Linked DNA regions of Aliamphritea hakodatensis. The protein of the gene in region 2 interacts with the protein of the main gene of each other region in a pairwise test. Links are inferred from orthologs where the notes say so. Each region holds a gene or a part of one and is shown on either strand. Other genes may lie near its edges. The genes, in order: PCI15_RS20350 and PCI15_RS03260.

The links.
Region 1: the proteins of PCI15_RS03260 (region 2) and PCI15_RS20350 interact in binary tests that used the Escherichia coli proteins (3 or more experiments, as listed by UniProt). The link is inferred for Aliamphritea hakodatensis from one-to-one orthologs.

Annotation. Positions count from the first base shown.
Region 1 is NZ_AP025281.1:4,481,468-4,490,069, forward strand. The notes cover bases 5,714-8,602. They hold PCI15_RS20350 (protein phosphatase CheZ), read right to left. Parts: upstream 7,616-8,602; coding sequence 6,812-7,615; downstream 5,714-6,811. Other genes in these bases: PCI15_RS20345 (chemotaxis protein CheA), read right to left, coding at 5,714-6,799; PCI15_RS20355 (chemotaxis response regulator CheY), read right to left, coding at 7,625-7,996; PCI15_RS20360 (RNA polymerase sigma factor FliA), read right to left, coding at 8,078-8,602. Also shown: PCI15_RS20320 (hypothetical protein), read right to left, coding at 1-905; PCI15_RS20325 (ParA family protein), read right to left, coding at 902-1,675; PCI15_RS20330 (flagellar motor protein MotB), read right to left, coding at 1,675-2,649; PCI15_RS20335 (flagellar motor protein), read right to left, coding at 2,666-3,406; PCI15_RS20340 (protein-glutamate methylesterase/protein-glutamine glutaminase), read right to left, coding at 3,406-4,587; more of PCI15_RS20345, read right to left, coding at 4,649-5,713.
Region 2 is NZ_AP025281.1:716,014-733,422, forward strand. Bases 5,725-8,758 are described here. They hold PCI15_RS03260 (chemotaxis protein CheA), read left to right. Parts: upstream 5,725-6,045; coding sequence 6,046-8,472; downstream 8,473-8,758. Other genes in these bases: PCI15_RS03255 (response regulator), read left to right, coding at 5,725-6,039; PCI15_RS03265 (chemotaxis protein CheW), read left to right, coding at 8,469-8,758. In the rest of the region: dxs (1-deoxy-D-xylulose-5-phosphate synthase), read right to left, coding at 1-425; ispA ((2E,6E)-farnesyl diphosphate synthase), read right to left, coding at 451-1,329; PCI15_RS03225 (exodeoxyribonuclease VII small subunit), read right to left, coding at 1,339-1,578; flagellar motor protein PomA, read left to right, coding at 1,829-2,587; PCI15_RS03235 (flagellar motor protein MotB), read left to right, coding at 2,593-3,540; PCI15_RS03240 (c-type cytochrome), read right to left, coding at 3,588-3,893; PCI15_RS03245 (hypothetical protein), read left to right, coding at 4,503-5,036; PCI15_RS03250 (STAS domain-containing protein), read left to right, coding at 5,359-5,649; more of PCI15_RS03255, read left to right, coding at 5,677-5,724; more of PCI15_RS03265, read left to right, coding at 8,759-8,975; PCI15_RS03270 (methyl-accepting chemotaxis protein), read left to right, coding at 9,008-11,350; PCI15_RS03275 (CheR family methyltransferase), read left to right, coding at 11,430-12,269; PCI15_RS03280 (chemotaxis protein CheD), read left to right, coding at 12,269-12,886; PCI15_RS03285 (protein-glutamate methylesterase/protein-glutamine glutaminase), read left to right, coding at 12,902-13,963; PCI15_RS03290 (methyl-accepting chemotaxis protein), read left to right, coding at 13,984-15,177; PCI15_RS03295 (STAS domain-containing protein), read left to right, coding at 15,247-15,555; and 2 more genes. UniProt on the Escherichia coli protein: Involved in the transmission of sensory signals from the chemoreceptors to the flagellar motors. CheA is autophosphorylated; it can transfer its phosphate group to either CheB or CheY.

The DNA.
Region 1 (8,602 bases), 3.8 Mb from region 2 along the record:
TTGGTAATATCTTCAACATAGGCATCCAGATCCGCCGATGCTGATATATCTGTTTCAGCTGCAATCTCTGCCGCAGAGTCTTCATCGGGCAGTAACGCCTCAAAGCTACCTGCGGAGTCTTCAGACGGCAGCAATGCTTCAGGCCCAGTGGCAATTTCCGGGATATCCTGTAAGACGCTTACCGGTTCAGCCCCACTGGCATCTTCAAACGGATCAGCATCATACTGATCCAGCTCTTCATGCAGCAGCTCCGCAGCAACGCTGATCGGATCATCAATTGTAGATATGCCGTCTTCAGCAGCCAGATCCTCAGGTAAATCCGCAAGAGGTTCCTCTGCTGCGGGCTGTTCACTGTTAACCTCAGCAACAGGTGCATCAAATTCAGGGATTGCCTCTGCTTCTGCCTCTGCTTCTTCTGCCGCCTTCACCGACTCAATGGCATGCAACGCTGCGTCCAGCGCTTCTTCACTTTCCGGCTGTATCTCAGCCACACTTTCAGCAGGCACCGTTTGCTCTTCGCCGGCCAGCAAATCTTCAGCCTGATCCACAAACTCAACAGACACATCATCTTCAGTTTCATACTCAGCCAACGGTATTTCTGCTGACAAGACCGTTGCTGAATCAGACGCAGCACCAGGCGCTTCAGAATCGTTGTCGTCAGATAACACGGCGACTTCTGCCGTCTCCTGGTAAAGCTCTTCTGCTTCGTTCAGCAGAGCAGGCGCTTCAGGCTCTGCCGCAGTTTCATTCACAGACAGCTCCGCTTCAACAGCAAGCGGCTCTGCAGCCTCCTGTTCTGTATGCATCTCAGGCTGTTCGGCTGCGGCTTCCGGGTCGGTCAGCAGGGCGTCCAGATATTCCTGCACCATTTGCTGCTGGCGATTGCTCCATGGGGTATCTGTCATTTTTCTGACCTCTCTCCAAGCACGCGCAGAATCCGGCTGTAAGCCTGTACACCGGCACTGCTGTCATCCAAAGCAGAAGGTGTCACACCTTTTGAGCTGGCCACACGGAAGCGGGCATCTACAGGAACGACCGTACTGGCCATCTGCTCAGGGTAGCGCTGATGCAGTTCACGCAGACAATTCACTGACGAAGCCACCGAGCGGTCATAGAATGTCGGGATAAGGGTGAATTCAAGTTTCCGCTTACGGGCACGGTTAACCATGTTGATGGTGCGCAACATACGGTCCAGCCCCTTAAGTGCCAGATATTCTGTCTGCACCGGCACCAACAGGTGCTGACAGGCCGCCAGCGCATTGATCATCAGCACACCCAGTACCGGCGGGCTGTCGATCAGCACCACATCATAACGGTCCTTAAGTAAGCGTAACGCTTTCGCCACCTGCAGCCCCAGTCCTTCCTGCCCCACGGCTTTACGCTCCAGGGTAGCCAGAGCGGTCGTCGCCGGCATCAGGTCGATCTGCGGATCAGTGGTCGGCATAAGGATATTGTCGACACGGTTAAGCGAGACCTGCGATTGCATAAACAGATCATATACGCTGTTTTCCAACTCATCCGGGTCATATTTAAAATAACTGGTCATCGAGCCATGGGGGTCCAGATCCACCAATAAGACCCGTTTTCCTGCATCGGCCATTAAACCAGCCAAAGCGACAGCCGTTGTCGTCTTACCAACACCGCCCTTCTGATTTGCGATTGCCAAAATCTGCATTACTGTTCTGTCTCCACCGGCGTCGTGACGGGCTGAGTCAGCCTGTCCACCTCAAGCTCATTGCGAGGGACTTTACGCCTAAAAATTACTTTACCGTCTTCCGTTTCAACCCGTTCCATATCAGCAGGGGTCGCCCGGTCTTCAACAAGCACGGAGCTAACTGCGTCCTCACTCACCTGCTGGCTGCCAAAGGCTGCCACTACCCGCTGGGTTTTGCGGTCACGCGATACAACGATAACCGCCCGGCGATTAATCCGCCGGCCATCTTCAGTGCCATTATCGCGCACCGGCTGATACTCACCAAACCCTACAGCAGCCATACGGTGTGGCTCAACACCATTAAGCTCCAAAATGCGCACAATTGACGCCGCCCGCGCTGCTGACAGTTCCCAGTTAGATGGAAATTCATCGGTCGAGATATACTGATCGTCAGTGAAACCTTCAACATGGATTGGGTTTGGATATTCTTTCAGTATTTCGGCAACGTCTGCAAACAACGGATCAATGCTGATCGGTGGCAGTGCGCCCCCTTCCGGAAATACCAGATTCGCCCCAAGTTCAATGGCGACCCAAAGATTATTACTCTGAACTTTGAGATGTCCGTCCCGGATCAGCTTTTTAAACTGCAACTGGGTTTTATCGGCAATTTCACCGAGAATAACGCTGTTTTCCGGCTTCGGAGGGACAATTTTAACAGTCGGGCTGTGTGAATCTGATTCACCGCCATCAAAAATACCGATACCGATAGAATCGGCCTGCGCCTCCTGATTGGCAGGCCCTTCAAACTGATCCGTCTCAAAGCCTGCGAATACCCCTGAAAGCGCAGACGAAATTTCTTTATATTTCTCTTCATTGACCGATGAGATTGCGTACATCACGACAAAGAAGGCAAACAGAATCGTGATAAAATCCGCATAGGAAATTATCCACCGGTCGGTCTGTGAACTGTCATCCTGTACTCTGCGACGGGGCATCTGATACCTCTTACAGTTAGCTGAGGTAGCCCTGCAAACGTTGCTGAATAATACGCGGGCTTTGCCCTTCGGCAATAAACAGCAGACCTTCCAGCATCATTTCCTGATAATGAAACCGCTGTTGAACCAGCGCGCGAATTTTATTGGCAACCGGCAGGAAGAAAAGGTTAGCAATACCCACACCGTAGACAGTTGCCACAAAAGCTGTCGCAATCCCGGCACCCAGTTCATCCGGGCTGTCCAGATTAGACATCACGTGAATAAGCCCCAGCACAGCCCCTATAATTCCCAGCGTGGGAGCGTATCCCCCCATACCTTCAATGACCTTGGCGCCCTGAATATCACGGTATTCCCGGGTCACCAGCTCCGCTTCAAGAGAGGAACGGATAACATCCACCGACCGGCCATCCACCAGCAACTGCAGCCCGGACTGAATAAACGGATCAGCCTGCTGATCAATTTCTCCTTCAAGCCCCAGCAAGCCTTTACGGCGGGCCGTGGCACACCAGCCAACGATCTGGCTGATACCATGTTCAAAATCCAGTTTATTTTTGCCAAATGCCCAGCCCAGCAAAAACATGCCCCGCTTAAAATCCTCACTGGGTGACTGCACCAGTGACGCGGCAAATGTTCCACCAATGACAATAAGCGCCGCCGGAATATTTATAAGCTGATCCAGATGGCCGCCGTCTAAATAATTTCCGCCAATAACGGCTAACAGCGCCAGGACTAACCCGCCAATGCTGACCAGATCCATCAACGCCCTCCCTTGTTCTTCAACAGCTGTCCGATATCATTCAGTTTCAGGATGTGATCCGCAACACCGGCATTGATCACGGCCTTAGGCATACCAAAAATTGTACAGGTAGACTGATCCTGCGCCCAGATGTGGCTGCCTGCCTGCTTCAGCAGCTTAGCCCCTTCAGCACCGTCAGCTCCCATGCCGGTCAGCACGATCCCTAGCACATGTTTACTGTGAATCTTTGCCGCTGATGCAAAAGTGACATCAACGCTTGGCTTATACGTTACCCGTTCATCACTTGGGAATACTTTAACCCGGTCTCCCCGGCCGGGCTCAAAAATCATCTGGCTGCCACCCGGTGCGAGATAAGCATGCCCCGGTTTCAGTACGTCGCCGTCTTCGGCTTCTTTAATATTAATCTGACAGATTCCGTTTAAACGCTGGGCAAATACCGACGTAAAGGTCTTCGGCATATGCTGCACCAGCAATATCGGATAAGGGAAACTGGCCGGAATTGAGGGCAGTATGTCCTGCAACGCAGCAGGACCGCCGGTTGATGATCCGATAACCACCACTTTACAGGCAGGAAAGGCAACCCGATTAACAGAATCGTGACCGCCGGCTGCCGGTGCGGCAGGAGACGGCGCAGCTGAAGCTGCAGCAGGTGCCGTACCGGGTGAAGCAGTTGCTGTTCTTGAAGCCGTTGCCGCAGGCCGTGCCAGACCCGGTGACCGTGCAACAGGTGCAGAATCGGCGCGGCTGCTTAACGATGTTGCCCGGCGGGGCGGATGAGAACGGTGCCGGTTACCCAGCGCCAGTACTTTTTCAACCACCTGAGCAGAAACGTCGCTTTCTTTCTCAATCCAGAGTTTGGCGTCTTTTTCCAGATAGTCAGCGGCACCGGCATCCAGCGCCTCAAGTGTTACCCGTGCACTTCGACGGGTAAGAGAAGATAACATCAGGATCTGACAGGGCGCATCCTTCATAATGCCCTTAACCGCTTCAATGCCATTTAAAACCGGCATTTCCACATCCATCGTCACCACATCAGGATTCAGCTGTACCGCCTGCTGAATGGCCTCACGGCCATTTTTAGCCGTACCTACAATCTGTATACGCCGGTCCTGGCGCAAAATCTGGCTAATGCGGTTACGAAAGAAAACAGAATCATCAACAACAAGAACCCTAACCGCCATCCATTCCTCCGGCGACAAATGATACAGAGAGCCATGCCCAGGAAGGCATGGCATAACTCATTTAAGACGCATAATGCTTAAGTAAGTTAGGGATATCAATGATCAGCGCAATGCGGCCGTCACCGGTGATCGTTACACCTGAAAGACCCGGCGTTCCATACAGAACACTGCCTAACGGTTTAATAACAACCTCTTCCTGACCCACCAGCTGATCAACAACAAATGCCACCTGAACAGTACCGACATTGGCAATAACCACATGGCCCTGATCCGGCAACTGATCGCCCTGGTGTCCGTCAACCAGCCAGCGCTTAAGATGGAACAGCGGCAATGCGCGGTCACGCACTACAATCGCCTGCTGACCATCAACCACGTTAATCTGAGTCAGATCCAGACTGAAGATTTCATTCACATTCACCAGCGGTAATGCGAACGCCTGATCTTCCAGCAGCACCATCAGTGTCGGCATGATTGCCAGTGTCAGCGGTACCTGAATTTCAATCCGGGTGCCTTCACCCAGCGTGGAATCAATTTCCAGCTTACCGTTAAGCTGAGAAATCTTGGTTTTAACCACGTCCATACCGACACCGCGGCCGGATACGTCAGATATTTCTTCTTTAGTTGAGAAACCGGCTGCAAAAATCAGATTGAAACATTCCTGATCGCTCAGGCGATTGGCCGCTTCAACATCCAGCATCCCCCGCTCAACCGCAAGACGACGCAGCTTGTTTGGATCCATACCGGCACCGTCATCTTCGATAACCAGCAGAATATGATCACCTTCCTGCTCCGCAGAAAGCAGTACGCTACCTTCACGCGGCTTCTCACGGTTAACCCGCTCATCCGGCATTTCAATACCGTGGTCAATCGAGTTGCGCACAAGGTGAATCAGCGGGTCCGCCAGTGCTTCTACCAGGTTTTTATCCAGATCGGTATCTTCACCGCGCAATTCCAGTCGTACTTCTTTATTCAACTGACGGGACAAGTCACGTACCAGACGCGGGAAGCGACCAAAGACCTTCTTCACCGGCTGCATACGGGTTTTCATCACCGACATTTGTAAATCACCGGTCACCATATCCAGTGAAGCCAGCGCTTTAGTCAGCTCGGAGTCTTCGTTATCAGCGCCCAGACGTACCAAACGGTTACGAACCAATACCAGCTCACCAACCATGTTCATGATCTGATCGAGCAGGCGGGTATCAACGCGAACATTGGTCTCAACATTCGCTTTCTTTGCATCCGCGGCTTTTGCCGGCGTCGCTTTCGCCGCCACCGGCTTAGGCTCAGGCTTAGGTGTATCGGTAAATGCTCCCTGTCCTTTTGACTGAAGATCATCCAGCAGGTTTTCAAATTCCTGTTCGGTGATCAGATCATCCTGAGCAGTACGGGCTGATGCAGGGGTTTCCGCTTTGGCTGGTTCCACTGCCGGGGCTGCTGCCGGCGCAGCCGTTGCTTGCTTAACAGCCTGATCCAGTAACTGGTCGAACTCAGAATCAGCCATAGAACTGGTAGCCGCTGCAGCAGGGCTTGCACCCGGTGCTCCTGAAGGCCCGTGAAGCTCATCCATCAGGGAATCGAATTCATCTTCAGTGATCAGGTCACTTTGCGGCCTTGCAGCAGAGGTAACACCCGGTGCGCCACTGCCGTGCAAATCATCAAGCAATGACTCAAATTCATCTTCGGTAATCAGATCAGATCCAGCCGCAGCAGGTGCGTCTTCGGCTGCCGACATACCGGAAACCATTTCATTAAACTGCGCGCCCAGATCAGCCGCCGGTTCAGCCGCAGCCGCCGGTGCCGGCGCATCCACTGCAACGCTCTGCCCAGCAGCCAGAGCGTCAAGCCGGGCAATCAGATCAGCAGGTGCCGGTTCCGGATTTTCTCCGCCGCGAACATCTTCAAACATTGCATTTACAGTATCGAGGGCCTGTAATACAACGTCCATCAAGGCCGCGGAGACTTCTAAGTCATCATTACGCAGCATGTCGAAAAGATTTTCCGCACTGTGACAGCAGTCAACCATAGGCTCAAGCTGTAAGAATCCGGCGCCACCTTTAACGGTATGGAAACCACGGAAGATCGCATTCAGCAACTCCCGGTCTTTCGGATTCTGCTCGAGATCAACTAACTGTTCAGACAGAAGCTCAAGGATTTCCCCCGCTTCTACCAAAAAATCTTCCAGTATTTCCTGATCAACATTTAAAGCCATTGCCTACCCCTGTTAAAAACCTAAACTGGAAAGGAGGTCATCCACATCATCCTGGCTGGAAGCAACTTCATCATTATCTTTTGCTGCCATTTGTGGGCCTTCAGCCATTATTTTTTTCTGTTTAGCCAGCGCTTCTGCGTCAGCCGTCATACCGTCAATACCATTCAGGCGATTAACTCTGGAAGCAACTTCCATCAGGCTAACCAGCTGTGACTCAATGTCGGTAACCAGCTGAATAACACGTTTAATCAGCTGTCCTGTTATGTCCTGATACTCCTGCGCCAGTAAGATATTTGTCAGACGCTCTTTCAGCTCAACCAGGGCATCTGAGTTATCAGTCGCATGCTGGCAGGCAAGCTTATACAGGCCTTCCAGCTCAGGTTTGTCCTGCTGAACTTTATCGAACTCTTCCAGCAGCCGCTGACGGCGGCGGAAACCTTCTTCCAGCTCGGATACAAGGTTCAGTGAAATATCAACACTGTCAATTGTCTTATGAGCATTGCTTTCAGTCAGCTCGATGACATATGACAAACGGTCACTGGCATCAGATATTGAAGCAATGTGCTCTTTGGAATCCTGCAACATCGCATTGCTGCTGACATCATCGGAAAAACTGACGATGGCATTATGCAGTGAGCGGGTCAGCGTACCGACTTCGTGATACAGCGCCTGATGACGTTTTTCATTCAGGTCGTGGATCAGCGTCATTGCTGCACCAACATCTCCGTTTGCCAGATGTTCCACAAGCTTGTCAGCATCCTGCTTCAACTCAAGCTCAAAACCACTTGCTCCCTTATTCTCTATCGTCTCAGACATAGCCGCCACCTAGCCCAGCCGTTCAAAAATCTTATCGATTTTTTCTTTCAGCACTGCAGCGGTAAACGGTTTAATTACATAACCATTTACACCCGCCTGAGCCGCCTCAACTATCTGGTCGCGCTTCGCTTCCGCAGTCACCATCAGAACAGGGATATGCTTCAGGTCCGGATCAGCCCGCACGGTTTTAAGCAAATCGATACCTGTCATGATTGGCATATTCCAGTCTGTTACCAGAAACTCGATATTGCCGCTTTGCAGAATCGGTAAAGCAGTCTTACCGTCATCGGCCTCAACAATATTGGTAAACCCCAGATCACGGAGCAGATTTTTGATGATACGTCTCATAGTAGAGAAATCATCTACCACAAGTATTTTTATGTCTTTCTTCAAGACTATCCCTCCATCAGGAAAACTATCTGACTGTCGCTAGCCAGCGGTGTCTATCCATCAGACTGCCAGCTATTGCCAGTCTCTTAACCGACTTCGCAAGCGTAACGCTGCCTGACTATGAATCTGGCTTACTCTGGATTCACTGACACCCAGGATCTGACCGATTTCTTTTAAGTTCATTTCTTCGTCGTAATACAACGACAACACTAATTTTTCCCGCTCCGGCAAACCTTCAATTGCCGTTGCGATTGCCTGAACAAATCCCAATTCTTGATATTCATCTTCAGGACTTAAATTCTCTGCGGCGATATTTTCGCCCGGACCGTCTTCCTGCGGACCAATCAGCTTTTCAAAGCTGAACAGCCGGCTCTCAGCGGAGTCCTTCAATAATGCGTGATATTCAGTGATAGTGATATTTAATTCGGCGGCAACCTCCCCATCTTGGGCATCTCTGCCTGTACGGGATTCAATTGCCTGAATTGCTTCGGAAACCCGACGGCCATTACGGTGCACTGAACGGGGTGTCCAGTCCCCCCGACGAACCTCATCAATAATGGAACCGCGGATCCGGATACCGGCATAAGTTTCAAAACT
Region 2 (17,409 bases):
TTATCTGCAAGCGCCATGCCCAGCGCAGCACTGATAGAGGTGCTTGAGTGCCCGGTACCGAAATCATCGTAGGGGCTTTCGCTCTGCCGGGGGAAGGGGGCCAGACCGTCCTTTTTGCGGATGGTCAGCAGCTCCTCTCTTCGGCCGGTGAGTATTTTATGTGGATAACTCTGGTGTCCCACATCCCAGATCAGGTGATCTTGTGGGGTGCTGAGGCAGTAGTGGAGGGCTATTGTCAGTTCAACAACGCCCAGCCCGGCACCAAAGTGGCCGCCGGTCTGGCCGACGCTGTAGAGCAGAAAGTGCCGCAGTTCCCGGGCCAGCTCATCTAACTGATCAGCAGGCAGCTGGCGCAATTGATCCGGCTGGTCGAGTCGGTTCAGCAAAGGAGTATCGGGGCGGGTCGTGGGAATTTCAAAAAACATCAGCGTGGCAATCTTCAGCAGCGGATTAGTATTGGCGTTCTACGATGTAATCCGCTAACCAGTGCAGTGGTTGGGCAGCATCACCATATGACTGGATACTAGCATGGGCCTGTTCGTTTAGTAGGGCCAGTTTTTGTTTTGCCCCCGCCATGCCAAGCAGCGCCGGATAGGTGGGTTTATCCTGTTCGGTATCTGAGCCCTGAGGTTTGCCCAGGGTCTGGGTGTCCCCTTCAATGTCCAGAATGTCATCCTTCACCTGAAAGGCCAGACCAATATGCCGGGCGAAGGTGTCCAGAGCCTGCAAGTCTTCGGTGGTGGCATTGCCACTGCTCAGTGCACCCATTTCAATGCTGCTGCAGATAAGTGCACCGGTTTTATGGCGGTGCATATTCTCCAGCTCGTCCAGGGTCATCATTTTGCCAACATGGCTGAGATCAATTGACTGGCCGGCAACCATACCCATCGCACCGCTGCCCCGGGCCAGAGAGGCCAGCATCTGTAGCTGTGTGGCAGGGCCGAAAAGCTCTGCAGGCTTGCTCAGCAGTTCAAATGCGAGGGCTTGCAAGGCATCGCCGGCAAGAATGGCTGTCGCCTCGTCAAACTGGATATGGCAGGTCGGTTTGCCGCGGCGGAGATCATCATCGTCCATTGCTGGCAGATCATCATGTACCAGTGAATAGCTGTGGACACATTCGATTGCGCAGGCAGCATTATCGGCTGCATCAAGGTTGCCCGCGAGCAGCTGGTTGGCCATATATACCAGCAGCGGCCGCACCCGTTTACCGCCATTAAACAGTGAATAACGCATTGCTTCCTGTAACAGGGGCGCAGCAGTCTGGCTGGCCATGTGTTGCTCCAGGGCCTGGTCAACTCTGCTGCGGTACCGGTTGAGTTGCTGCTTCATATCCACAGATTATTCCTCCGGCAGTTCAAACGGTGTTTCCTGTAACTCACCATTTTGCTTAATCAGTAGCTGAACTTTCTGCTCGGCATCGCTTAGCATGGTCTGACAGCTTCGGGTCAGCCGCACGCCTTCTTCGAAGGTATGCAGTGACTGCTCAAGGCTGAGGTCGCCCTTTTCGAGTTCTTCAACCATGCTTTCAAGCTGGCCAAGTGCTGTTTCAAAATCGAGGGGCTTCTTAGATGCAGGCATTAGCGAAATTCTCAAATAATCTAGCAGCTTAGTGCGTGTTGGGTTTATTTAGACTGGCATATTGTACTGTAAATAGTACGATATAGGGCAAGTAAAGAAGGGCCCTAAATCAATCGTTTGAATCTTGCCTGTCACTTGATGTAGATTTTTATGCGGATGAAGCTAAAGTATTCGTCTGGTCGGGGCGATAACACTAAGTGGATTAACTTTTTCAAAGTGGATTTGAGTTTATGACGCTGAGGAGTACAGAGTGGATTTAGCAACGCTCGTTGGGTTATTAGGTGCATTTGGTATCGTAGTCGCAGCGATGGTAACCGGTGGCGACGTAGGGACGTTTGTTAACGTGCCATCACTGCTCATCGTACTGGGCGGCAGTCTTTTTGTTGTGCTGATGAAGTTTACTCTGGGCCAGTTCCTGAGTATCGGTAAGGTGATGGGCAAGGCGTTTATGTTCAAGTCCGTGAAGCCTGAAGATATTATCGCAGAAGCCGTTGATCTGGCGGATGCTGCCCGTAAAGGTGGTCTGCTTTCGCTGGAAGATAAAACAGTCAGCAGTGACTTTATGCAACGTGGCATTCAGTTACTGGTAGACGGTCACGACCCGGACATTGTCCGCGGCCTCCTGAATAAAGAAAAATCTCTGACCACTGAGCGTCATGAAAGCGCCTGTGACATTTTTAAGGCGATGGGTGATGTCGGGCCTGCGATGGGCATGATCGGTACACTGGTTGGTCTGGTACAGATGCTGTCCAACATGAGTGACCCTAAGTCGATCGGCCCTGCGATGGCGGTTGCCCTGCTGACAACACTTTACGGTGCGATGCTGGCAACCATGTTTGCACTGCCGATCGCAGATAAACTCGATGGCCGTAAAGCGGAAGAAGAGCTGAATCAGTCGCTGATTATCGATGGCCTGCTGGCAATTCAGGCCGGTCAGAATCCCCGGGTTATTGAGCAAATGCTGCGCAACTACCTGCCTGAGAAAAAACGGGCAGTGGCTGAAGGGTAACGCGGATGAGTGATGAAGAAGAAAAATGCCCCCCCTGTCCCGCGGGGTTACCGGGCTGGCTAGCAACCTTCGGCGACCTTATGTCTCTGTTGATGTGCTTCTTCGTATTGCTGTTGTCTTTCTCAGAAATGGACGTGCTGAAGTTTAAGCAGTTGGCCGGCTCTATGCGTGAAGCCTTTGGTGTTCAGAATCAGGTAAAGGTTGCTGATATACCTAAGGGTACCAGTATCATTGCTCAGGAATTCAGTCCGGGCCGCCCGGAGCCTACGCCGCTGAATGAAGTCCGTCAAATGACCACAGACAACGATCTCCAGACGCTGGATATACGCACTCAGGAAGGTGAGTCTGAAGTCAGTGAAGAAGAGAAGAGTGAGACTCAGGAAGAGCTTCGGGAGCTGTTAGAGCAGATTGAGGAGCAGGCCGAAGCGCAGGCTAAAACGGATGCTGTTTCCTTTGCCGCTGCCTTGCAGTCAGAAATTGGCCAGGGAAGCGTAGAAGTTGAGACTGACGGTAAGAAAATTATTATCCGTGTAAAGGATAAAGGATCTTTCAGCTCCGGCTCTGCAGAACTGAAGTTCGCTTATATTCCTGTGATGGCCAAGATTCGGGATGTTTTACTGACTGTTCACGGTAAGGTTGCTATTGAAGGGCACACGGATAACATTCCGGTATCCGGTGGTCAGTATGAATCCAACTGGGGATTATCCACAGCACGGGCTTTATCGGTTGCCCATGAGTTATTTGCGGACCCGAGAATTGATCAGTCACGGTTCAATGTGGTCGGTTATTCAGATACCAAACCGCTGGCGCCTAACGACACTTCACTGAACCGCAGCACCAACCGGCGGGTTGAAATCATTGTTCAGAAAGGGGCTGATCCTGAAGCGCTGGAAAAAATTAAAGCCGGGGATGCTGAAGTTTTCGGACCGCTGACCCCACAGGAAGTCTTCTGATATAAAAAAACCCGGCACAGGCCGGGTTTTTTATACATACGCATTGCTTACTTGGAGTTATCCAGCATGTGCTGAATAGCTGCAGTCAGCTCACTGTCAGTACAGTTTTGGCAGTTACCCATGGGTGGCATAACATTCAGGCCACTTTTCGCGGTTGCCAGCAGGCCATCAACGCCTTTTTCTATACGGGTTTTCCAGGCTTCAGGGTCGCCTACTTTTGGCGCACCGGCTACGCCGGTCATGTGGCATGCCAGACAGTAAGTGTTGTATACAGTTGTGCCGTCACGTTCAGCAAAGGCGGCTACGGGTGTCAGAAGTGCAGCAGCAGTTGCTGCCAGTAATAATTTTTTCATTGTAATTCCTTGAGGCCTCTAATGTTTGGCTAGAGCAAAGGTGAACACAGAAACCCTGTGGTGAACTTCTATGCTGGGATCAGTTTAGAAACTCGGGATGGCGTCTGTAAATAGCCAGAACAGATAAGAATTGAATCTGTGTCAAGGAATGCTTAATTTTTCCGGAAACCTGCCGATTAATTATGTGTGGCACGAAGATTCATAGCATACATTGCCTGTTGATGCTGTGAAGATTCTTTGGCGTCACGGTGTTTATGCTGAAGGAAACACTGCTGGTGAAACTGCCGGACCATGTCTGCGGGTGCGTCAGTAATTTGCAGAATTTCATTTAAGCTTAAGCCCTTACGGGTTAACTGAAGTATCTGGTGTTGCAATGAGTTCATCGTCATTGTTTTAATCCTATAGCTGATTCTGGATATCAGTTTTAGCAGTAAGATGTGACAAAATCATTGCAATGGTCTAATTTCATTAGGGAAAGAGCGGTATTTTCTTGAATGGGGATACTTTGTTGGTATATGTTAAAAGTCATACAATAATTGTAAGATCTGTTTAATTAACAAGAATCTGACATAGCAACGGAACGCTGTTAGCTGCTGGCTGGGGAATAATATGGATAAAAATGCAACTTCTACGACCGTTTCAAATCGGCATGATCAGTCTACGTCTGCTGGGGCGAACCCGACTAATCTTAGGTCCTGTTTTGATGCGGAAGAATTAGCACAGAAACTGGGCTTCGTATCTTTTTCGACCGATTTTCTGATTCGCTGTTACCGGGTTTTTGACGGTGACATCAAAGCCGCGATTATTTTTAATGTAATCTCACTGTGGGCACTGCGCCAGCGTGAAGATGAAGAGGCGAAACAGTCGGTACCGGGTTTCTCCTGTAATAATCATTCGATCAGTATTGCGACCGGTATTCCGTACGAAACTGTACGGCGTAAGGTAAAAAGCATGGTTGAGAATGAATGGCTGTACTTCAGCGATTCTTCCCATGTGGTACTGAATGCGGAAAAATGGCAGCAGGTTCTGGGGGATGTGATAGATCCGGAGCGCTGTGTTGTTGGCTATGTTCGCAGTACCGACGTGTCGCCTGATTTTGCAGGCCGTAAACGGATGGGCTCCGCGGCAGACCGCCGCACGTAATGTGCCAGATACGCTGGAAAAAGCTGCTTTTATAGCAGCTTTTTTTTCGCCTGGATTTTGTCAGGCTGAAATTTTAAATCTTCAGTAATAACAAAGGATAACGTTTAAAAAGGCTTTGCGGATAATAAAAAGTGCTATTGCACGATGCTGAAAATCCTTGTAAATCAAGGTTGTATACTCACCAAAGTGAGTAAGCTAAGTGATTGATTTTTTGACTTAAGAAGCTTTGTGTAACACATTTATATCTACAAATATTCCTGTTTAAGTTTGCAGGAGAAAAGCCGAGAGATAAGTAGTACCCGGAAAATTGAGAGATACGCATATGACTAATGAAACCAGGGAAGAGTTACAGTTGCCGGAAGAGATCTCAATTGTAAATATCGGTGAATGGAAAGATAAATTCACTGACCTTCTGGAATCTTCTGCTTCAATTTCAATAAACGCTGCTGACCTGACCCGGGTCGACACGGCAGCGGTTCAGTTGCTCGTTGTATTCATCAAAGAGTTGCAGTCACACAATATTGATTACGAGTGGCAGAACCGGTCTGCTGAACTGGATAAGGTTGCCCGCCAACTGGGACTGGCATCCATGCTGCAACTCGGGTCAGCATAAAAAATAACGGATTACGGAGAATATTAAATGGCAACCATCTTAGTTGTTGATGATTCGGCTTCTTTACGAAATATGGTGACCTTTACCCTGAAGCAGGAAGGTTATCAGGTTGTTGAGGCCGGTAATGGTCAGGAAGCGCTGACCAAGGCAAAAGGCGGCCGCTTTGATCTGGTGCTTACCGATGTGAATATGCCGGTCATGGACGGTATCACTCTGTGTTCTGAGCTGCGTAAGCTGCCGACGTTCAAGTTCACCCCGGTACTGATGCTCACCACTGAAAGCTCCGCTGATATGAAGCAGCAAGGGAAAAGTGCCGGTGCGACAGGCTGGCTGGTAAAACCTTTTAATCCTGAGAAGTTGATCAGCACAATCAAACGCGTCGTACGGTGATCGCCTATGAGTATTGATCTTTCGCAGTTTATTGCAACCTTCCTCGAAGAGAGTTACGAAGGTTTAGAAGTCATGGAATCGAGCCTGCTGGACATGGACTCGGCAGACGAAGAAACGATCAATACTATCTTCCGTGCTGCCCATTCCATAAAGGGGGGCGCGGGAACCTTTGGTTTTAATGAAGTTGCAGACTTTACGCACCGTGTAGAAACCCTGCTGGATGAAATGCGCAGTGGTAAACAGGCTGTCACCGGCCCGCTGGTCAATCTGTTGCTTGAGTCTGTCGACTGTATCAAGGCTTTGCTTGAGTCCGTACAGGGGGGCGCTGACGCTGATCCGGAAATGCTTGCCAGCGTACAGAAAGGCCTTGAAGTTGCACTGGGGGAGGCGCCGGCAGAAGCGGTACCGGTAGCCGAAAGACCGGCAGAAGTAGCGACCGTTGCCAGTGTGCCTGCCGGTTGGCAGATCGATTTTCAGCCCCACAAAGACCTGTTACAGCAAGGCCATGAACCCGCGTTTATGTTCGAAGCGCTGGAGGACTTTGGTGAACTGAATGTTCAGCCTGACTGCTCAGGGTTGCCTGCGCTGGCAGCGCTGGACCCTGAATTGCTGCACATTAACTGGCAGATCGGACTTACCTCCGACTGCAGCGAAGACGATGTTAAAGAAATTTTCGAATGGGTTGAGGACGAATGTGATCTGAGTATCAGCCCGTTATGCATAACGCCGGCGGCCGGCTGGCGTGTCGAATTTATTCCCGGTGCAGACATTGTTCAGACCGGTAATGAGCCTTCGCTGATGCTGGACACCCTCACTGATCTTGGTGAACTGACAGTTGAGGCGAATCTGAGTAACTTGCCTGCACTGGCCGACCTGAACCCGGAGCTGATTTACCTTTCCTGGCAACTGACCCTGGAATCCGACTGTGACGAGGCCTCTGTCCGGGAAGTCTTCGAGTGGGTAGAAGATGAGTGCGAAATTAATGTATCTGCGCTGAGCGGTGCTGAAGAGGCTGTACAGGCCACAGAGGCTCAGCCTGCTGCCGTTGCAACTGAAACAGCCCCGGACAGCCCTCAGGCACCTGTCAGTGAGCCGGTTACGCCTGCCCCGGCAGAGCCTAAAACACCGGCTCCGGCAGCTGCGGACAAAACGCCGGCTGCCCGTAAGCCCAAAGCAACCGAAAGCAGTTCCATCCGGGTGGATACAGACAAGATTGACGCACTGATAAACCGGGTTGGAGAACTGGTAATTACTCAGGCGATGCTCGGACAGATCGGTCAGGAACTGATGGAATCTACCGGTGCTGATTTCGAGCGGTTGCAGAGCGGTCTGGAGCAACTGGAACGTAATACCCGTGACCTGCAGGAAGATGTGATGCGGGTAAGAATGTTGCCGATCAGCTTCGTGTTTAACCGCTTCCCACGGCTGGTACATGACGTCAGCGGTAAGCTGGGTAAGAAGGTGGACCTGGTAATCTCCGGTGAACAGACCGAAATAGATAAAACTGTGATGGAGAAAATCGGCGATCCGCTGGTACACCTGATCCGTAACTCTCTTGATCACGGGTTGGAAACACCGGAAGAACGGCTGGCGGCCGGAAAGAATGAAACCGGTACCGTTCAGCTGAATGCTTATCATCAGGGCGGCGTTATTGTTATTGATATCATCGACGATGGCCGGGGGCTGAATACCGCCAGAATTCGCCAGAAAGCACTGGAGAACGGGCTGATCACTGAAGATCAGGCGATGACCGATCAGGAAATCGATGAGCTGATATTTAAGCCGGGGTTCTCCACCGCAGAAGAAGTCAGCGACCTGTCCGGCCGGGGGGTCGGAATGGACGTGGTACGGCGGAATATTGAATCACTGGGGGGCAACGTCAGTGTCCGTTCTGATCCGGGCAACGGAGCTAAGTTCAGTGTCAGCCTGCCGCTTACCCTGGCCATTCTTGACGGCCAACTGGTAAGGATTCATGACCAGACCTACATTTTACCGCTGGTATCAATCGTCGAAACTTTCCAGGCAGATAAAAAATCCCTGAGTCCGATCGCCGGGGAAAATAAATTGCTGCATTTCCGTGATGAATATATCCCGCTGATATCAATGCGTGCGCTGTTTAAGTTACCACCTGAGGCCAAAGAAGAAGGCTTTGCCGGCAGTCTGATTGCAATCGTTGAGAACGGCGGTCAGAAAGTGGGACTGGTGGTGGATGAACTCTATGGCCAGCAGCAGGTTGTTATCAAAAGCCTTGAAGTTAATTTCAAACCGATTGAAGGATTTGCCGGTGCAACCATTCTGGGAGATGGCAGTGTCGCACTGATTCTGGATGTCACGGGGATCATAAAACGGGGCCTGAGTGCGGGTATGGCGCACTCTGCCAATACGGGTAACGGCGGGCTTCAGGCCGTGCCGGACAGGGAGAATGTTGCATGAACAGCCATGAGCTGGGCGATGACCTTACCTACAGTGAAGATGGCCAGCAGTATCTGAGCTTTCTGCTGGAAGATGAAGAGTATGGCATTGATATTCTGCGGGTTCAGGAACTGCGTGGCTGGGCACCGGTCACCCCGATTCCGGAAATGCCGGACTATCTGCGCGGTGTTCTGAATCTGCGCGGTGCAATTATTCCGGTCATCGACTTGCGGTTACGGTTTGGCTTGCCTGCTCTGGTGTATGGCCCGACCACTGTGGTTATCGTGATCAAGGTACAGAGTGAAAAAGGCGAGCGAATCATGGGCATCATTGTCGACGCAGTCGCCGAGACATACACGCTGGCAACCGGTCAGATTCAGGTTTCCCCGCAGATAGGCGGGGTCATCAATTCCGAGTTTATCACCGGTCTGGTGGCTCATGATGACAAAATGATTGTGCTGATGGATATCGATCAGCTAATGAATTCAGGTGAACTGGCGGTAGCAGCGCCGGTAGCCGGTTAGACGCGCAGTACAGGTTTTTTAAAGGAGAGAGCATGAAGATTAATGAGCCGGTGACCGACCGGGAAGTCAAACTCAGAGACGGTCAGGAACTGGTTACTAAAACCAATCTTAAAGGCATCATTACTTATACCAACCCGGACTTTGTTGAGGTCAGTGGTTTCAGTGAGGATGAACTGGTTGGAAAAAATCATAACCTGGTGCGTCATCCGGATATGCCACAGGCGGCCTTCAAAGATCTTTGGAGCACACTTAAGCTGGGCCGTCCGTGGAGCAAGCTGGTAAAAAATCGCTGCAAGAGCGGTGATTTTTATTGGGTAAAAGCTAACGTAACACCGGTCTTTAAAAACGGTGAAATTGTTGAGTATATGTCGGTCCGGACCCGGCCAACTCAGGATGAAATCGTTACGGCTGAGGCACTGTATTCAACCCTGCGCGGTAAAGATGCCAGCCTGCCAAATCCGGATAACATTAAACCGACAAACCTGAAAGGCAAACTTAACCGTTATACCCTTTCAGGACTGGCAGCCGCCGTGATTGTGAATGCCGCTATTTATGCACTGGGCCTGCCGGCAGAAGGGCTGATGGCCGGGCCACTGCTGGCATATCTGATCATGGCTTTCGGTTCAAAACGGGTGCTGGATAAAGAAGTAATTTCCCCTGCTCAGGACGCGCAGCGTCATATGCTGGATGTTTCAGAAGGCAACTATCTTGAACCGATTCCGATCGAAGAACCCGGTGAAGTGGGTGAACTCAAGCGCAGCGTTAAAATGCTGGCAGTGAAGCTGGGTTTTGAAGTGAATGATGCACGGGAACAGGCCAAGCGGGCACAGCGGATTAAAGTCGCTCTGGATAATGTTTCTTCCAATGTCATGCTGGCCAACAATGAAGGTGAAATCATCTACTGTAACGATGCCGTTATTCGGATGATGAGCAATGCTGAAGCGGATATTCGTGAGCAACTGCCTGATTTTGATGCCAATGCGCTGGTCGGTGCGAATTTTGATATCTTCCATAAGAATCCTGAACATCAGCGCCGTATGCTGGACGCTCTGAAATCCACCCATAATGGTCAGATTGAGGTAGGGGCACGGACCTTTAACCTGATCGCCAACCCGGTGATTGATGAACAGAACAGCCGTTTGGGCACAGTGGTTGAATGGGCCGATGTGACAGACCAGCTGAATGCTGAGAAGCAGGTGGAAGAGCTGATCAGTCAGGCTTCAATGGGGCAGCTGGATCAGCGCCTGGATGTTGATATTTACACTGGCTTCATGAAGAACATCGCCGAAGGCGTGAATCAGATGCTGGATGCGGTCGTGGTCCCGGTACGCGATGTGAAAACTGTACTGGAAGCGCTGGCGAAGGGTGATTTGACCCAGGAAATGAGCGGTGAGTATCACGGCGAGTTTGCAGAACTGAATGATGCGTTAAACAGTTCGATTCGTAACCTTGAGAACATGGTGGGTGAAATTCGCAGTGCCGGAGCCAGTATTAATACCGGCTCGTCTGAGATATCCAGCGGTAATACCACGCTGAGCCAGCGTACAGAAGCGCAGGCGGCGAGCCTGCAGGAAACCGCGGCCAGTATGGAACAAATGACCAGTACAGTTAGGCAGAACGCAGATAATGCGGATGAGGCCCGTAAGCTGGCAGAAAATGCGCAGTTACTGGCTGAAAAAGGCGGTGAAATTTCGGCCCGGGTTGTGACATCTATGGGCGATATCAGTGCCAGCTCCAGCAAAATTGCAGAAATTATCAGCGTCATTGATGAGATTGCGTTCCAGACTAACCTGTTAGCGCTTAACGCTGCCGTTGAGGCCGCCAGAGCGGGCGAACAGGGACGCGGTTTTGCAGTGGTAGCTTCCGAAGTACGTAACCTGGCCCAGCGCAGTGCCAGTGCTGCTAAAGAAATTAAAGAGCTGATCAGCGACAGCGTTGAGAAAGTTGAGGAAGGGGGCGTATTTGTTGATGAATCCGGTAAAGCACTGGATGAAATCATGGGCGCCATTAAAAACGTTTCCGGGATTATCAGTGAGATTGCCTCGGCCAGCCGTGAACAGGCCATCGGCATTGAAGAAGTGAATGTGGCGGTTACCCAGATGGATGAAGGGACTCAGCAGAATGCGGCACTGGTGGAAGAAGTTGCTGCGGCGTCCTCTTCTATGGAAGAGCAGGCTGAACAGCTGCAGCGTCTGGTGAGCGCATTCAGGGTCAGCGGTATGAATGAAACCGCTAACAGTCATGTGCGTATGGCACGGGTACGTTCACTGGTATCAGACACCCCGGTTGCGGCCAGCCCGGCAACAACCCGTCGCAATAATGTTAAAACCGCGCCGGTAGCCGCTGGCAGTAATGATGAATGGGAAGAGTTCTGATTATACCGGTGTAAGACAGGAAGGCGCGCTGTAATGGCGCGCAAATAAAGCCAGGCACCCCAGTTTTTGAGGTTAAAGGATGGCAACAACAACCGCCCGAGAGCGTGAGTTCGTTTTCACAGATAAGCACTTCACAAAAGCCAAGCAAGAGCTTTATGACTATGCCGGTATCGCACTGGCCGATCATAAGCAAGATATGGTGTATAACCGGCTGGTGCGCCGTTTACGGGAGTTGGGGCTGGACAGTTTCGATGAATACTTTCAGTGTCTTGACGGCTCACCTGCGGAGTTTACTCAGTTCATTAATGCGCTGACGACCAATCTCACCGCTTTTTTCCGGGAGCGGCATCATTTCGATTATGTGAAGACCCGGATAATTCCGGAAATTGAGAAAAGCCCTGAGCGCCGGTTACGTATCTGGTCTGCTGGATGTTCGCTGGGGGAAGAGCCCTACAGCCTGGCCATCAGCTTGCTGGAAGCGGGGCTTGATCCGGCCAGTTTTGATGTGAAAATTCTGGCAACCGATATTGATTCCAAAGTGCTGGCCAGCGCCAGAACCGGCGTCTATGAACAGAGCCGTGTTAAATCGCTGCCAAACGCGACGGTACACAAATGGTTCCTGAAAGGAAAAAACCAGAACGATGGCCGGGTAAAGGTGCGTCCTGAGCTGCAGAAAATGGTGGCGTTTAATCACCTGAACCTGATGGATGAATGGCCGATGAAAGGCCCGTTCGATTTTATTTTCTGCCGCAATGTAATGATCTATTTTGATCAGCAGACCCAGGCCCGGTTGTTGCAGCGCATGGCCGGGCTGTTGAAGCCCCGTGGGCATTTATTTGTTGGGCATTCGGAAGCCCTGGCGCGTCATCAGAGCAATTTTGAACTGATGGGGAAGACTATTTACAGGAAGGTAAACTGATGCTTGCAACAAAGCCACCAGCGCCTAAACCCATGCGGGGTTTTGAGCACATGAGAGCATTCTGGGAGCCAAAGTGGGAGTGCTATGCGATTAAGGTTCAGCCCGGTGCGTTCTGTATCAGTAAGGAAAAGGTCGTACTGACAACCGTCCTCGGTTCCTGTATTTCTGCCTGTATCTATGATCCGGAGCTGAAAATCGGTGGCATGAACCACTTTATGTTACCCACCAGCAATATGAAGGATGATGGTGGACGTTCCATGCGCTATGGTTTGTTTGCGATGGAACAGCTGATTAACGGGTTACTGCGTCTGGGCAGCCGCCGGGAAAGCCTGCAGGTAAAACTGACCGGTGGCGGCGATATGATGCAGGGGATAACCAGTATCGGACAGCAGAACATCGAGTTTATAAAAGACTATGTTACCGCCGAACAATTACGGGTACTGGCGGCAGATTTCGGTGGCGATCAGGCACGTAAAGTGGCTTTTTTTCCCCAGGAAGGGCGGATGCTGGTTAACCGCATGGATCACAGGGATGACCAGCGTCTGATAGAAGAGGAACGTTCATACCGTCAGGATGTTGATTGTCATCTGGATGATTCAGACGTGGAACTGTTTTAATAAGGAAAGTTATTTATGACGAAAACCAGAGTACTGATTGTTGACGATTCGGCGGTGGTACGCAGTGTCATCAATGAGATGTTGTCTGCTGATGCTGATATTGAAGTCGTCGGTGAAGCTGTCGATCCCTATGATGCCCGGGACAAAATTAAACAGTTACGCCCGGATGTACTGACTCTGGATGTGGAAATGCCCAAAATGGATGGCATTACCTTTCTGCGTAATCTGATGAAACTCAACCCCATGCCGGTGGTGATGTTATCCACACTGACCCAGGACGGAGCTGATGTGACACTGCAGGCACTTGAACTGGGAGCTGTAGACTTTATTGGTAAGCCGTTGGCAACCAGCCTGGACAGTCATCTGGAAAACTTCCAGACCGACCTGATTAATAAAGTCAAAGCCGCAGCCGGCGCCAGCCAGAAGCTGCGTTTTCGCCGCAGCCGGACTGAGCCTGCAGAACAGGTTGCCGCGCCGGCGCTGATCAGTAAAGACCGGCCCGGTGATCAGATGCGGGTCATTGCCGTTGGTTCATCAACCGGAGGGACCGAAGCCCTGCGTGATCTGCTGACCAAGTTACCGGTCAATATGCCGCCAATTGTGATCACTCAGCATATTCCCGCCAGTTTCAGTGAACGTTTTGCCAACCGTCTGAATACGGTGTGTGATCTGACGGTTAAAGAAGCACGGGATGGTGATGTGCTTGAAACCGGACATGTCTACATTGCGCCGGGATCACAGCATTTACTGGTTAAAAAACACGGTTTAAAAATGGTGTGCCGGCTGGATGACAGCGGGCCGGTTAACCGCCATAAACCGTCAGTTGAAGTGTTGTTTAATTCCCTGTTGGAAGTGCCTCCGTCTAATGTGACGGCGCTGATGTTAACCGGCATGGGGGAAGACGGGGCCAAAGCAATGAAGCGTCTGGCGGATGCCGGCGCACATACCATTGCTCAGGATGAGGCTTCCAGTCTGGTGTGGGGCATGCCGGGCGCCGCTGTAAAATATGGTGCAGCCAGGGAAGTGGTTGCACTGCAAAGAATAGCTGGACGGTTAATGCAGCATCTTAACCGTTAGCGCAAGTGAGGTACTCTGTTATGTGGCAAAAGAAAACCCTGGCGGGACTGGTAATAGCCGGTGCGCTGTTACTGGCGATGGCTCAGTTGTTGCCTGTGCCGCAAGCAATTGTCTGGATAGCAATTGCCGCTGTGTTTGCCGGCGGCATTGGTCTGTTGTGTGAACCCAAGGCAGAAAAGGCGGTTAAGCAAAAGGTTGAAGCTGTATCTCCGGAGCATGTGGACGGTGAACTCCAGCATGCCATGGTAGAACTTTCACAGACGCTGACCCATGAAGCGCTGATTGTTAATCAGGAGATCGCCCGTGTTGACGCGCTGATTAAAGAAGCCGTGGTACTGATGTCAGACAGCTTTCACAGTTTGCATGGTTTGACCAGTCAGCAGTCAGAGCTGACGGCGCAGATTATTACCCGTACAGAGGAAGAAGAAAGCCACGGGGCAGCAGAAGAATTTAATATTCAGATGTTCATTAATGAAACGGGCTCAATACTCGATCAGTTTGTACAGGTCATGGTGAATGTCAGTAAGAACAGCCTGGAAACCGTACATTACATTGATGATATGGTAGAGAAGCTGGATGGTATCTTCAGCCTGATCGAAAATGTAGAAGGCCTGGCCAGCCAGACGAACCTTTTGGCGCTGAACGCCAGTATTGAGGCGGCCCGTGCCGGTGAAGCAGGCCGCGGTTTTGCGGTGGTTGCTGATGAAGTCAGGGCCTTGTCTGTTAACTCCGGTGATCTGAATAATAAGATCCGTGAAGAAATGGCGTCAGCCCGGGCAACCATTGATACCCTGCGCAGTACGGTATCAGGAATGGCCGCGACGGATCTGAGTGATACCATCGGCACCAAGGAAAAGATGACCGAAATGCTGGCATTCATGGCCAGTAACGGCGAATTCATGAACTCTAAGGTCACTGAAATTTCCCAGCTGAGCATGCAAATCGACTCCACCGTAGATAACGCCGTACGGTCTTTGCAGTTTGAGGACATTGCCTCTCAGGCACTGAACTCAATGGAGCATAATGTAAACTCACTGAACGAAATTGCTGAGCTGGTGGATGATATGACCACCGCAGAGGGAAATCTGGATACCGCCGCTACCCTGCGTTGTCAGCATCGCTGTGAGGAGCTGAGGGTCACTGCCCAGACCCGGAATGAAGCCCGTACAGTGGCACAGAATGATATGGATGAAGGTGATATCGAGCTGTTCTGAAGCAGACAGCACGGTGACTGCCGATTGTTTCATCCCCCGGAACTGAACCATTAATACCTGAGGTATTCGATGTCTGTAACTGCAAAAACCTCCGATGATAAGAAAACCGTTGATATCTGCGTGGCTGAGCAGTTTGATTATTCAGCACATCAGTCTTTTCGTGAAGCGTACCGCTTTGTGGACCAGCCCGGCGCCATGTTCCGGGTGGATCTCTCTAAGGCAACCTATATGGACAGCTCTGCGCTGGGGATGATTCTGTTGCTTAAGGAGCATGCTGACACCCTGTCCGGAAAAGTGGTGCTGGCCAAGCCTAATCCTGCCGTACATAAAATTCTTTCCATTGCTAAATTCGATCAGTTTGTAACGATAGAAGCATAAATATGACAGTTGCGGAAAAGCTGCAGACAAATCTTAGTCTCGTACTCATCGCAGACGACATGACCCTGAATCAGCGGTTGCTGGAGAAGATGGTCGTCAACATGGGGCTGGTTGCCGAATTCGCATCGGACGGTTTCGAGGCGGTGGAAAAATATCTGGCGCTTAAGCCGTCCCTGATTCTTATGGATGTGAATATGCCGGGGATGGGGGGAATTGAAGCCGCACGGCAGATTAAACATCTGGCGGCGGATAATTTTATTCCGATTATCTTTGTTTCCGGTGCTGAGGGTCAGGATATCATCCGCAATGCAATCGATGCCGGAGGGGATGATTTTATTCAGCGGCCTTTTCCGTTTGAGTTGCTGGAAGGCAAAATTGTCGCCTTACGCCGTATTTCCGAGCTGTATCAGCAGGTTGCTGAGCTTAACCAGATTCGTCAGAGTGAGGTTGAAGTGGCTGAGCAGCTGTTCAGCGGCGCTATAGAATCCTCCAATGTGGGTCTGGAGACTATCCGGATGCATAAACAGCCGGCGACCACCTTCAGCGGTGATGTGCAGCTGACCGCCTATCGGCCCAACGGGGATCTGAATATTCTGCTGGGGGATTTTACCGGCCACGGCCTGACATCCACCCTGGGCGCGCTGCCGCTGGCGGAAACTTTCCGGGCGATGACGGCCAAGGGGTATGCCGCAGAAGAAGTCATCGCGCAGATTAATGCCAAGCTTTACCGTTTGTTGCCGACCGGCTTATTTCTGGCGGTGGCGGTGGTGACGCTGGAAGTGGATGGTACGGCCCGGATCTGGAACGGTGGTTTGCCGGATGTCATGGTCTTCAGCCAGGGAGAACTGGTGCAGCGTGTCAGCTCCAGTCACCCGCCGCTGGGTATTTTACCCCAGGTGAATGAACTGAGTTTTGAGATCAGTAATATCCAGCCGGAAGATCATATTTTAATGATCAGTGATGGTGTCATTGAGGCCGAGAACGCTGAGGGAGACATGTTCGGTGAGGCAAGAATGTTTGCGGCGATTACCGATCCTCAGTATCGCCATAAGTACTCTCTGGTCGACAGCATACTGACCAGCCTGCAGCATTTTGTCCGGGACTTTCCGCAACGGGATGATATCTCCCTGATTGATATTCCCGGTAATTCAGTTCAGTCAGAACGCAGTTTTACCGCCACATCGCAGTTGGTGTCAGACAGTGAGGATAGCAATGATCTGGATGTCTGGGACTGGGGGCTGGAGCTGCAGGGGCGCAGTCTGGCGAGAATTGATCCTGTTGCCCAGGCACTGAGCCGGTTACAGGAGTCTGAAGGTGAGGGTGAACACTGGCATACGGTATTCAGTATTCTGACAGAGCTGTACGTGAATGCGCTGGATCACGGTGTACTTAAGCTTGAATCCAGCCTGAAGGATTCGCCGGAAGGTTTCGCCCGGTATTTCAGTGAGCGTGAAAAACGTCTGGAAACCCTCAGTTGGGGCTCCGTCTCGGTGCATGTTCAGCATGCCCGGCTGGCAGCCGGTGGCAGGGTATTTATCCGCATAGAAGACAGCGGCGATGGCTTTGATTACGAAGCGTGGCTGAGCAATGAAAATGCTTTCAACATTGGTATGTTAAGTGGCCGGGGGATTGAGCTGGTATCCGGGCTGTGTGAAAGTGTTGAATACAGTAATCACGGCGCAACCGTTGAGGTTGTGTATGTCTACAGTCGTCACTGACCGCGATTACTGGATGGCCACCGCTGCGGATGCAGTGTGGACCGCGACAGGCATGGCAGCAGCACTGCTCGCCTGATCATCAGTGTTTACGTCAGTCTCAGGGGCTTTCTCTGTGTTTTCTTCACTGTCTGCTGCA